One region of the Micromonospora sp. IBHARD004 genome, then DNA from elsewhere that is predicted to be linked to it. Evidence: riboswitches for the same ligand, from Rfam matches in the RefSeq annotation. Region 1 holds a riboswitch; each other region holds the start of a gene.
The links. A riboswitch is a leader RNA that binds a small molecule or an ion and turns the genes downstream of it on or off. The one in region 1 is predicted to bind cyclic di-AMP.
Positions count from the first base shown of each region.

Region 2: linked by a shared signal. The riboswitch ahead of ACTWO6_RS00495 (C40 family peptidase) and the one ahead of ACTWO6_RS06150 (NlpC/P60 family protein) in region 1 are both predicted to bind cyclic di-AMP.
Region 3: linked by a shared signal. The riboswitch ahead of ACTWO6_RS25580 (coiled-coil domain-containing protein) and the one ahead of ACTWO6_RS06150 (NlpC/P60 family protein) in region 1 are both predicted to bind cyclic di-AMP.
Region 4: linked by a shared signal. The riboswitch ahead of ACTWO6_RS19750 (transglycosylase family protein) and the one ahead of ACTWO6_RS06150 (NlpC/P60 family protein) in region 1 are both predicted to bind cyclic di-AMP.

Region 1 covers NZ_CP199934.1:1,253,426-1,256,356, forward strand. The annotation lists gene ACTWO6_RS06150 (NlpC/P60 family protein) at 1-1,074, opposite strand, end outside; cyclic di-AMP (ydaO/yuaA leader) riboswitch at 1,077-1,227, opposite strand; gene ACTWO6_RS06155 (FAD-dependent oxidoreductase) at 2,049-2,549, shown strand; gene ACTWO6_RS06160 (FAD-dependent oxidoreductase) at 2,597-2,931, shown strand, end outside.
Region 2 covers NZ_CP199934.1:103,511-106,441, forward strand. The annotation lists gene ACTWO6_RS00490 (N-acetylmuramoyl-L-alanine amidase) at 1-1,335, opposite strand, end outside; cyclic di-AMP (ydaO/yuaA leader) riboswitch at 1,567-1,702, shown strand; gene ACTWO6_RS00495 (C40 family peptidase) at 1,764-2,750, shown strand.
Region 3 covers NZ_CP199934.1:5,256,496-5,259,426, forward strand. The annotation lists gene ACTWO6_RS25570 (HelD family protein) at 1-675, shown strand, start outside; gene ACTWO6_RS25575 (cation diffusion facilitator family transporter) at 781-1,695, shown strand; cyclic di-AMP (ydaO/yuaA leader) riboswitch at 1,839-1,970, shown strand; gene ACTWO6_RS25580 (coiled-coil domain-containing protein) at 1,975-2,931, shown strand, end outside.
Region 4 covers NZ_CP199934.1:4,055,428-4,058,358, forward strand. The annotation lists gene ACTWO6_RS19740 (DUF899 domain-containing protein) at 1-109, opposite strand, end outside; gene ACTWO6_RS19745 (YbaB/EbfC family nucleoid-associated protein) at 157-594, opposite strand; gene ACTWO6_RS19750 (transglycosylase family protein) at 770-1,441, opposite strand; cyclic di-AMP (ydaO/yuaA leader) riboswitch at 1,443-1,616, opposite strand; gene ACTWO6_RS19755 (glycoside hydrolase family 3 protein) at 1,792-2,931, opposite strand, start outside.

The DNA.
Region 1 (2,931 bases):
CCCGGTATGCGGGGCGTGGACGATCAGTCCGTTGCCGACGTAGATGCCCACGTGATGGTGATCGGAGTAGAAGAAGACGAGGTCACCCGTGCGAAGGTTTGCTCTGCTCACCGCCACACCTGCGGTCCACTGAGAACCTGTGTAATGGTCCAGCTGCACCCCGGCCGACGCCCACGCGTACTGGGTCAGGCCGGAGCAGTCGAACGAGTCGGGACCGTCGGCCGCCCACACGTACGGCTCGCCGATCTGATTGCACGCGGTCTTCGCCGCGACGCCGCCGCTTCCCGTGATGGGGACGGCGGGACACTTCCCACCGATGAACAGCGAACTGGTCGACGTGATGGGTGAGGTGCTGCTCGCGGTGGCGGCTGTCTGCGCGGCGGCTGCGGCTCTGGCCGCCGCGGCGTCCGCGGCCGCCTTGGCCGCTGCGGTCGCCTCCGCGGCGGCGACCTGTCTGTGTAGCGCATCCAGCCGCTTGATCTCGGCGTCGATGGCCTTCTTGCGAGCCGCCAACTGGGCCTGCTGGCGCTGCTGTATCGCGATCAGCGCGTCAACCTTCTTCTTGTCGGCGTCGTAGCTCGCCTGCTGGTCCGACAGCCGGGTGATCTGTCGCTGCTCCGAATTTGCCACCTGATTCACGAGCGCGAGCTGATCCCCCAACGCGGTCGGCGGCGAGCCGCGGGACAGCAGGGCGTTGAATGTGGAAAGCGACTTTGCCTGCTTGTAGTACCCCGCCACAATCCCCTGGACCCGGGTCCTGCTGATCTCCACCGACTTGCCGAGTGGCTCGATCCTCCGGCTCAGTTCGGCCGATCTCCGCTGGTTCGTGGCCAGTTCCGACCGGACCTTGTTGTACTGCTCGATGACGGGTTCGAGCTTTTGCCACGCCGCTTCGATCTGCTGCTGTACATCGGCGGCCGACGGTGCGGCGTGGGCGTGGGCCGCTGGCCCGACGGCCACCATGGCCGCCGCCGCGACGGCGAGGATTCTGGTGAATAGACGCGATCCGGCGGGCCGGGTGCGCACGGGTGGCAACGGGTTCGGCTCCTTCCACTCGAGGCCGACGCACGTCACGGTGCACAGACCTCGACCGCCTGCCGGGTTAGCTGACGGGTTCGGGCGTGGAAGGCGCCCTACCGCTGATGCGGATTCACCCCGAAACCTGCGGTGGTTCCCCGGCTCGCCTGTCGACGCCAGTGACGTCCAGCGACTCGGCGGTGGCCGTCCCGGGGTACTCCAGGTGGAGACCGACATCCGGAACGGACGCTGACCAACATTAGTGAGGACGGCCCAAAGAAATCAACGAGCCGGCGACGCCAATTCACTGCGCTGTCAAGCGGGCACATTGGGTGCCGGAATTATGCGTACGATAAGGTTCCGCTAATCGAATCTTAAACGGCTCTAATCTTGACCCTCAACCTGCGCACTGTTCTCCTGCGGTAACGGCTCGCGTGAGGCTTGGCCAGGTCGGGAACCGCACCGCTCGATCCTTGGGGCCGGCTCGGACGTGCTGGCGGCATACGCCTCCGGGGCATTGGCGGTCGGGGGTGGCCTATTTGCGGTCCGTGATGTATGACGGCCGGCTTCCACGAGGGTGGAACTGACGGCACGGATCCGCCGAACTGTCGTACGACGGATCCGTGCCTACAGTGTTCCTCATCGGGCACACTCCGCGAGCAGCACCTTCGGCCGCGCGTGGCGTGGTGCGGTCAGGCGGAGTAGCCGCGGGTGGCGATCCAGTTGGCCATGACGGGTTCGGGCGGGAGGATGCGCCCTTCCATGACCGTCGGGCCCTGGATTCACCCAATGTTCGGTTGGTTCCCCGGCTCACATGATCGCGATTGGGCGGTCCGGCCCGAGCGTCATCGCGTTGATGACTTGACGACCCGGCCGGATGCGCCGACGCTACGGGTTTGACTTCTCGGCTGCAAGCTTCCTCCTTATGGCGGCTATAACCCGTTTGAATCACGGAGCGGCGCGTCTTCAGATAGCATGGGCCGGCGCTATTTGGATCGATATTGCTTGGTTTCACGCTCGCCAATGGCCGAATGGCTATGTTGGAGACCGGAGATATGGGTGCCGTGAACAGAATTCTTCACGCCGACATTCTCGTCATCGGCTTCGGCAAGGGGGGTAAGACCGTAGCCGCGAAGATGGGCCGGCTCGGCAAGCGCATCGTGCTCGTGGAGCAGTCGGACCGCATGTACGGCGGCACCTGCCCCAACGTGGGCTGCGTACCGACGAAGGGACTCGTCGACCGTTCCCACAAAGGCCGGCCGGATGACCCGGCGCAGGACTGGTACCAACGGTCAGTCCGGGAGGTCCAGGCCATCCGGGAGATGATGCGTCGCGGCAACTTCGACGCGTTGGACAGCATCGAGACGGTGACGGTGCTCACGGGGCGCTCCACCTTCATCGACCCGCACTCCGTCAGCGTCGTGACGGCCGACGAGCAGCTCACCGTCGCCGCCGACACAATCTTGATCGACACTGGCTCGGAACCGATCGTTCCTGACATCCCCGGCCTGCCGGCAGCAAGCGCACCCTGACAAGCAGGGATCTGATTGAGTCAACGCTCCTGCCGCCGCGGCTCGCGATCGTCGGCGGCGGGTACCTCGGGATCGAGTTCGCCTCGATCTACCGCGCGTTCGGCTCCCAGGTCACCATGTTCGTGCGCGCTGCCAGCCTTTTGGGCCGGGAGGACGATGACATCGCGGCCGTGGCCGAGAGCATCCTGGCGGGCGACGGGATCGAAATCGTCACCGGTGCGCACGTCACCCAGGTACGCGACGGCGAGAGCGGCGCGACGGTGATCTACGACAAGGACGGCCAGCAGCACAGCGTCGAAGTCGACGCCATCCTCGCCGCCACCGGCCGGGTGCTGGCAACGCGCGACCTCGGGCTGGACGCCGCTGGCGTCCGCACCACAGT
Region 2 (2,931 bases), 1.1 Mb from region 1:
GCCGGTCGAGTGGAACGGCGCCTTCATCAGCTCGAAGTAGTGCGACCAGTCCCAGTAGGGGCCCGGGTCCCAGTGCATCCCGGCCACGGTCCCGGCGGTGGTGCCCGGAACGTTGTCGTGGCCGAGGATGTGCTGCCGGTCCAGCGGGATCTGGAACCGCAGCGCCAGGTGGCGGACCAGCTTGGCCGAGGTCCGGTACATCGCCTCGGTGTACCAGGTGCCGTGGCCGGCGAAGCCCTCGTGCTCGATGCCGATGGACTTGGCGTTGACGTACCAGTTGCCGGCGTGCCAGCCGACGTCCTTGGCCTTGATGTGCTGGGCCACGTAGCCGTCCACCGAGCGCAGCGTGTAGTGCCAGCCCAGGTAGGTCTTGGTCTGCACCAGCTTCACGCTCGGGCCGAAGTAGCCCTCGGTGTCGTGGATGACGATGTACTCGAGCTTCTGCTGGGCCGGCCGGTCGCCGAGGTCGTGGTTGCCGTAGTCGCCCGGGTTCGGGCCGTACTTCTCGTACGGCGCGGGGATCCACTCGCAGGCGAGGCGGACCGGGCATTCCAGGCCGTCGGGCCGCTCGGCGCGGCGCAGCCCGAGCCGGTGCAGCCCGGACTCGTCGGGGGTCACCTCGCGGGCGGCGAGGGTGACCCGCTGGCCGTCGTCGGTGGTCCGGGTGGCGCCGACGCTGATCTGGTCGTACACCTCGTCGGCGAAGGCCGCCGCGGCATCCTCGGTGTCCGCGCCGGAGTACCGGGCCACCGCGCCGTACCAGGCCGCCGGGTCGCTGCCGGCGCCGACCGGCGCGGCCAGTTCCCTCTGGTACGACGCGAGCAGCGCCGCCCCGCCGCGGATGTTGGCGGTGGCGTCGGTGCGCAGTGTCTCCTCGGGTACGCCGGTGAGCGCGGCGGCGGCGTCGAGGGTCTGCAGGGACGCCCGCGGCAGGAGGTCCCCGGTCGGCTCGGCCGCCGCGGTGGAATCGATGACCAGGGGCCGGGACTCGTCGCCCCGGGGGTCCTCGTTCTCGTCGACGTGCGAGCTGGAGGGCGTGGCGACGACCTGGTCGGCGTCGGTCAGGTGCATCGGCCCGTAGCCGCCGCTGGTGCTCGGCTGGCCGGGGTGGGTGTCCCAGCGGGACTCCAGGTACGACACGCCGAGCAGGACGCTCTCCGGCACGCCGTACTCGGCGGCGGCCGCGGCGTACTGCTGCTGGCGGTCGGTTGGCTCGGCGGACCCGGCGGCCAGGGGCTCGGCGGCGACGGGTCCGGTGCTGAGAAGGGCGGTCGCCGCAGCCACGGCGGTGGCGAGCAGAACTCGTCTGCTCGGCGGCAAGGGTGGACGGAGCATGGAACCTCCAGATCGGGCGGAAGTCACTGCGTGCTCACCCTCACCCCACGCATGGTGTTGGGTCAATACCTTTCCCCGCAGTGATGTTGAGTGAAAGAAACCTTCACCGCCGCGATCCCCGGAAATTTGGGTACGGAGTGTCACGGCGCCGTGGGTTGCGGATTGATAACGGCGATCTCTACTCTGGTCAATCGTCGGCCGGTGTGTGCATCGTCCAACCCGGGTGGTGACGGTCCGACACCGCCGAGTCGCCTCCGGGCGAGCCGGGAACCCAGGTACCTGGGGTGAATCCGCAGCACTGCGGTAGGGCGGCTCCCTTCCCGCCCGAACCCGTCAGCTAACCCGGTAGGCGGTCAGCGAAGAAGGAGTACGGAAGCCCGGTGGCACACCATGCCCCGCGGCGACCGTCCGTCCGGTCGGTCGACCGGATGACGGCTGCGCCGCGTCCACGCTGGTCCCGCTTCACCACCGCACTCGCCGCCCTGGCCGGCACCGCCGTCATCCTGACCGGCGGCGCCACGGCGGCCCACGCCGAACCGTCGGTCGCCGAGATCGAGCGCCAGATCGACCAGGACTGGAACAAGCTCGAACCGATCATCGAGCAGCACAACGCCACCCGCCAGGACCTCGCCGTCAAGCGGAAGCAGGCAGCGGCCCTGGCCAAGCAGATCACCCCGCTGCAGCTCCAGGTCGACCTCGCCATGGGCCAGGTCGGAGGTCTTGCCGCCGACGCGTACAAGGGCGACAACCTGTCGACCGTGAACGCGCTGCTGGGCAGCCGGTCGCCGAGCGACGTCGTCGCCGGCCTCGAACTGCTCGACCGCTTCGCCCACCGCCAGCAGCAGCAGGTGCGCAACGTCGTCGAACTCCGCGACCAGCTGGCCGCCAAGAAGAAGCCGCTGGACGAGATGGTCGCCCAGCTGACCCGGACCGAGGCCCAGCTCGCGGCGAAGAAGAAGCAGATCAACGCCGAGATCGCCCGCCTGGACAAGCTCCGGCTGAAGGTCTACGGCAGCGGTGGCGGCGGTCCGCTGCGGCCCGCGCCCTGTCCGTCCGGCTACCCGGGCGGCCCCGCCGGGGTCGCGGTCAAGTTCGCCTGCGCCCAGATCGGCAAGATCTACGTCTGGGGAGCCGCCGGCCCGGACCACTACGATTGCTCCGGCCTGACCATGGCCGCCTGGGCCAAGGCCGGCGTCTCGCTGCCGCACAACGCCCGCCAGCAGCACGACGTCACCCGCCGGGTCAGCCGGAGCGAGCTGCGCGCCGGGGACCTCGTCTTCTACTACAGCGACCTGCACCACGTCGCCATGTACGTCGGCGGCGGCTGGGTGGTGCACGCCTCCCAGTCCGGCAAGCCGATCACGATGAAACGCGTCGACGACGGCCAGATCAACAGCTACGGCCGACCGGGCTGATCCATCGGAAGGGGCTCCCGCGTGGCGGGGGCCCCTTCCGCCGTCAGCGGGTCGGCCAGGTGCGCCAGAGATGCCATGCGGGCTTGGCTGTCACTGGTGGCGGTGGTCATCGTGCCTCTCACCTGCGGCGGGAGTGGTGAGGCGTGGGGGACATCGGTGGCCGGTCGCGAACCTGTGACGG
Region 3 (2,931 bases), 2.8 Mb from region 1:
GCCGCCCGGGCCGCGGCCCGGGAACGGCCGGAGGACTACCGGGAGTACGCGCACGTGGTGGTCGACGAGGCGCAGGACGTCTCGCCGATGCAGTGGCGCATGATCGGCCGGCGCGGCCGGCTGGCCTCCTGGACGGTGGTGGGCGACCCGGCGCAGACCGCCTGGACCGGCGACCCGGAGGAGCTGACCCGGGCCCGGGACCAGGCGCTGGGGCGACGCCGGCGGCACCAGTTCACGCTGACCACCAACTACCGCAACTCGGCGGAGATCTTCGCGGTGGCGGCGGCGGAGATCCGCCGGCTCTACCCGGACCTGCCGCTGCCCACCGCGGTGCGCTCCACCGGCATCGAGCCGGTCGAGCGGACCGTGCCGGCCGCCGAGCTGGCGGCGGCCACCGTCGAGGCGGCCGGGACCCTGCTGGCCGAGGTCGAGGGGACGGTCGGGGTGATCACCCCGGTGCCGCGCCGGGACGAGGTGGCCGGCTGGCTCGGCGATCTGGGCGGCTCCCGGCTCCAGGTGGTGACGAGCCTGCAGGCCAAGGGCATGGAGTACGACGGGGTCGTGCTGGTCGCGCCGAGCGAAATCCGGGCGGACCCGGGCTCCGGCGTACGGACCCTCTACGTGGCGCTCTCCCGGGCCACGCAGCGGCTCACCACCCTCGACGCGCTGGGCTGAGCAGGGCTTCGACCGCCAACGGGCGGACGCCGGCCGTTCACTTGCATACATAGCGATGTGAACATAGATTGGGCCCGGCCGGGGCGAGGGCGAAAGGGTGTGGGCGTGGGCGCAGGTCATGACCACAGCGGAGCGGTGACCAACGCCGCCTACCGCCACCGGGGTCGACTCTGGGCCGCGTTCGGCCTGCTCACCACCCTGATGCTGGTCGAGGCGGTCACCGCGTTCGCGACCGGCTCGCTGGCCCTGCTCTCGGACGCCGGGCACATGTTCACCGACGTGCTGGGCATCGGCATGGCCCTCGCCGCGATCACCGCCACCCGACACGCCGACACCGACCCGCAGCGCACCTTCGGGCTCTACCGGCTGGAGGTGCTGGCCGCCCTGGCCAACGCGGTGCTGCTCGGCGCGGTCGCGGTCTACGTGCTGGTCGAGGCGGTACGCCGGTTCGGCGAGCCGCCGGAGGTGCTGGCCGGTCCCATGCTCGCGGTGGCGGTGCTCGGCCTGCTGGCCAACATCGCCGCCTTCGCCCTGCTGCGCAGCGGGGCGCAGGAGAGCATCAACCTGCGCGGGGCGTACCTGGAGGTGCTGGGCGACCTGCTCGGCTCGCTCGGGGTGATCGGCGCCGCACTGGTCATCGCGCTCACCGACTGGTGGTGGGCGGACCCCCTCGTCGCCGTCGCGATCGGGCTGTTCATCCTGCCCCGCACCTGGCGGCTGGGGCGCGCCGCGGTGCGCATCCTGGTGCAGGCCGCCCCGGAGCACCTCCAGGTGACCGCGGTGCACGACCGGCTGGCGGCGGTGCCCGGCGTGGCGGAGGTGCACGACCTGCACGTCTGGACGCTGACCTCGGGGATGGAGGTGGCCTCCGCGCACCTGACCATGTGCCCGGGCGCCGAGGTGGGCGAGGTGCTGGCCGCCGCGCGGGCCGCCCTGCGGGAGGACTTCCACATCGAACACGCCACGTTGCAGATCGAGCCCGGAGCGTCAGCCGGGGCCTGTGGTGCAGTCGAGTGGTAATTAGGGCAAACTTAAATCAGTGCGGGTATTGTGCACCTGTGCCGGTTTTGCCCCCGTTCGTGCCCGTAGCTCACCGGGCCGGACCGGGGCACCGCCGGTAGGCTCGGCCCCGGCCTCCGCCGGGCGGCGCCCTCCGGCGCCTGCGGTGGCCGCCGCCTAATCGCCGCCCGCGGCGAACCGGGGAACCATGTTCGTGGGGTGCATCCGCGCCAGCGGTAGGGATCTTCCGTCCCGAACCCGTCAGCTAACCCGGTCGGCGGCTGACGGAAGGAAACCTGAATGCCAGCAGTGGCACCTGCAAAACGGACGGCCGCCCGGTTGGCGGCCCTGCTCGTGGCGACACTCGCGCTCGGCCTCGCGACCGCGCCGGTCGGCCCCGCCGGGGCGGCGCCCCCGGCCGGCCTGCTCGCCGCCGCCCCCGGCGACGACGAGGGTGGCACCCCGGCCCTGCGCGCCCAGCTCGACGCGGCCAGCAAGGGCTGGCTGGAGGCGAAGACGGCGCTGGCCCGCTCGGCCGGCCGGCAGAAGCAGCTCACCAACCAGCTCACCACGATCAACGCCGAGCTGAGCGTCCGCGACACCAAGGTCGGCGAGATCGCCGGGGTCGCGTACCGGACCGGACGGCTCGGCACCGCGGCGGCGCTGCTCGCCAGCGACAGCCCGGAAGGCTTCATGGACCGCGCCGCCGCGCTGGGCCAGGTCGCCGCCAACGAGGACCGGGCGCTGCGGGACCTGATCGAGACCCGGGACCGGGCGACGGCGACCCGGACGGCGCTGACCGCCGAGATCCAGGAACAGCGCAAGCAGGTCGCGGTGATGGGCAAGCGCAAGCAGCAGGCCGAACGCGCGCTGGAGGTGGCGAACGACCGCGCCGAGAGCGCCCGCGACAGCGGCGGCACGGTCCGGGGCACCTCCACCGCGAACGCCGACCCGGCGCCACGCAACTCCGACGGCTCCTGGCCGCCCGAGTCGTGCAGCGTCAACGACCCCACCCCGGCCGACGGCTGCATCACCCCGCGCACGCTGCACGCGCTCAACGAGGCCAAGTCGGCCGGGTTCACCCGGTACGTCTCCTGTTACCGACCCAGCGGGTCGGGCGAACACCCCAAGGGCCGGGCGTGCGACTTCGCCGCGCAGTCCGACGGTTTCGGCGGCGTCGCCAGCGGCGGCGACCGGACGTACGGCAACAACCTGGCGGCGTACTTCGTCCGCAACTCCGACGCCCTGGCCGTGCTC
Region 4 (2,931 bases), 2.8 Mb from region 1:
GCCGCGCGGCGAGGGCGTCCAGCGCCCGGGTGGCTTCCTTCTCGGCCTTGAGCAGCTCGTCGCGTTCCCGCTGCCACTCCTCGGCCGTCACGATCCGCGGTTTCTCCATCCCGGGATTGTGATCCGGGGCACCGACATTTCGCCGACCGGCGCGGGTCAGCCCGTCCGGCCGCCGCCCAGCCGGGCGGCGGCGTGCTCCATCGCCTGGCTGAACATCTCCATCTGCCGCCTCGACTGCTCCCGCAACCCACCGAGCCGGGCGGCCAGGGCGTCCACGTCGGCCCGCGCCGAGGAGCTGACCTGGGTGTCGAGGTCGGCGAGGGCGGCGTTGACGGCCACCACGACGTGTGCGCAGACCGCCTCGATCCCCTCGGCCGACAGTCGCGGGTCGACGGCGACGGACTCCAACCGCCCACCCTGGACGACCACGGCCCGCACCAGCCCGTCGGCCGCGGTGCCGGTGGCGCGGAGCAGCTCCTCCGCATCGCCGTCGGTGTGCTCGGCGGGCCGGGAGCGCATCGCCGACAGCGCCTGCTCCGTCCGGGTCAGCAGCTCATCGAGGCTCGCGGCCGCGGAGAACGGTTCGTTGGTCATACCCGCGCTTTCTTCACGTCCTTCACGAGCACCGTGACGATAGCAATCCGCCATCCGGCCCGCCCGGGACACCGGCACCACGTCCACCACGACGGCGAACGCCCGGCCGGAGCACCGGCCGGGCGTTCGTCGGCTGCGCCGGCACCGGCCCACGGGGCCGGATTCCGGCGGTACGTCAGCGCAGCCGGAGCTGCTGGCCCGGGAAGATGAGACCCGGATCGGCGCCGACCACGCGCTTGTTGCGCTCGTACAGCGCGTGCCAACCGCCGGCGAGGTCCCGTACGTCGGCGATCATCGACAGCGTGTCGCCCGGCTTGACCACGTACGTGGTGGTCGAGTCACCCGAGGCCGGCGCGGTACGCCGGTGGCTGCGGGTCGCCGGCTGCTCGCTCCGCGAGGAGCGCTTCTCCGCCTTCGACTTCGATCCCGAGTCCGACCGGGACGTCGAGCCGGAGTCCTTGGTGGAGTACTGCCGGGTCGAGCCGCCCTTCTTGCCGCAGACCGGCCAGGCGCCGATGCCCTGCCCGTCGAGGACCTTCTCGGCGATGGCGATCTGCTCGCCGCGGCTGGCCAGGTCGGCGCGGCTGGCGTACTTCTGGCCGCCGTAGCCGTTCCAGGTGCTCTTGGAGAACTGGAGGCCGCCGTAGTAGCCGTTGCCGGTGTTGATGTGCCAGTTGCCGCCGGACTCGCACTGGGCGATGGCGTCCCAGTTGACGCTGGCCGCGCTGGCCGGGGCGGCCGGGCCGAGGATCGCGGCGGCGCCGGTCGCGGCACCGACGACGAGCGCCCCGACGGCGAGGCGGCGCGCGCTGGTCCGTCGGTGGCGTGCGGTGTATTCAGTTGCCATGGTGTGGTTTCCTCCACGCCGACGAGGTGAGCTGTCGGGTTCGGGCCGAGGAGCCCGGCCGCCGTCAGGCGGCTTCACCCCGAGGTGTCGAGCACCGAGGAACGTGTGGGTCCCCCGCTCCCGCCTGAGGTCCAGGTACCGACGGGCCGGCGGCGGGATTAGGCGTTGCCGGTCCGTGGTGTCCGCGATCGCGAACGCATACGACGTTAGGAACGATTTCGGACGATCGCCCACTTCTTGTGAAGTTCTTCACCCGGCCGGGCGAAGGCGCGGAACTTCGAGTTGCGACACTCCCGAACGTGCAATAGGGAGGCCGCCGGGTAGACGCCCGGCGGCCTCCGCGAACGCGTTCAGTACGTCAGGCCGTAGCCCTGCGGGAAGAGCGGAACCTGCCCGTCGCCGGCGTTGATGGGCTGCTGACTGACCGAGTTCATCCAGGTCATCGGCAGTTTTCCGACCGGCGCGGCACCGAAGAGGACGTCGGCCACGCCGGCGCCCTCGGTGCCGGGCAGCCAGGACGCCAGCAGCGCGTTCCAGCCGGGCAGCCCAGCGGCGATGTCCAGCGGCCGGCCGGACACCAGCACCACGATCACCGGCACGCCGGCGTTACGCAGGGTGGCGATGGTGCGCAGGTCCTCCCGGTCCAGGCTCATGCTGCCGGTCCGGTCGCCCTGGCCCTCCGCGTACGGTGTCTCGCCGACGACGGCGATCGCGGCCCGGTAGCTGCCGTCGATGCCGGTGCCGCGCTGGTTGTAGGTGATCGTCGTGGTCGGACCGACCGCGGCCCGGATGCCCTGCAGGATCGTCGTGCCCGGGGTGATGGCGCCGGACGAGCCCTGCCAGGAGATGGTCCAGCCGCCGCTCTGGTTGCCGATGTTGTCGGCGTTCCGGCCGGCCACGAAGATCTTGTTGTTGTCCCGCGCCAGCGGCAGCACGCCGCCGGCGTTCTTCAGCAGCACCTGGGACTGGCGCACGGCCTGCCGGGCCAGCGCCCGGTGGGCGGCGTTGCCCACCGTCGGGGTCCAGGTCCGGTCGGTGTACGGGCGCTCGAAGAGGCCCAGCTCGAACTTCCTGGTCAGGATGCGCCGGTTCGCGTCGTCGATCCGGCTCAGCGGCACGTGCCCGTTCTGCACCTCGGCGCGCAGGGTGCTGATGAAGTTCTTCCAGGCGGTGGGCACCATGACCATGTCGATGCCGGCGTTGATCGCGGCGGTGACCTCGGCGGCGGTGAAGCCGGAGCTGCCGTCGATCTGGTCGATACCGTTCCAGTCGGAGACGACGAAGCCGCTGAAGCCGAGTTCGCCCTTGAGGACGGTGGTGATCAGGTACTGGTTGCCGTGCATCTTGACGCCGTTCCAGCTGCTGTAGGAGATCATCACTGAGCCGACGCCGCGCTGCACCGCGGCCTGGAACGGGGGCAGGTGGATCGCCCGCAGCTCGGCCTCGGTCAGCTGGGTGTCGCCCTGGTCGTCGCCGCCGGTGGTGCCGCC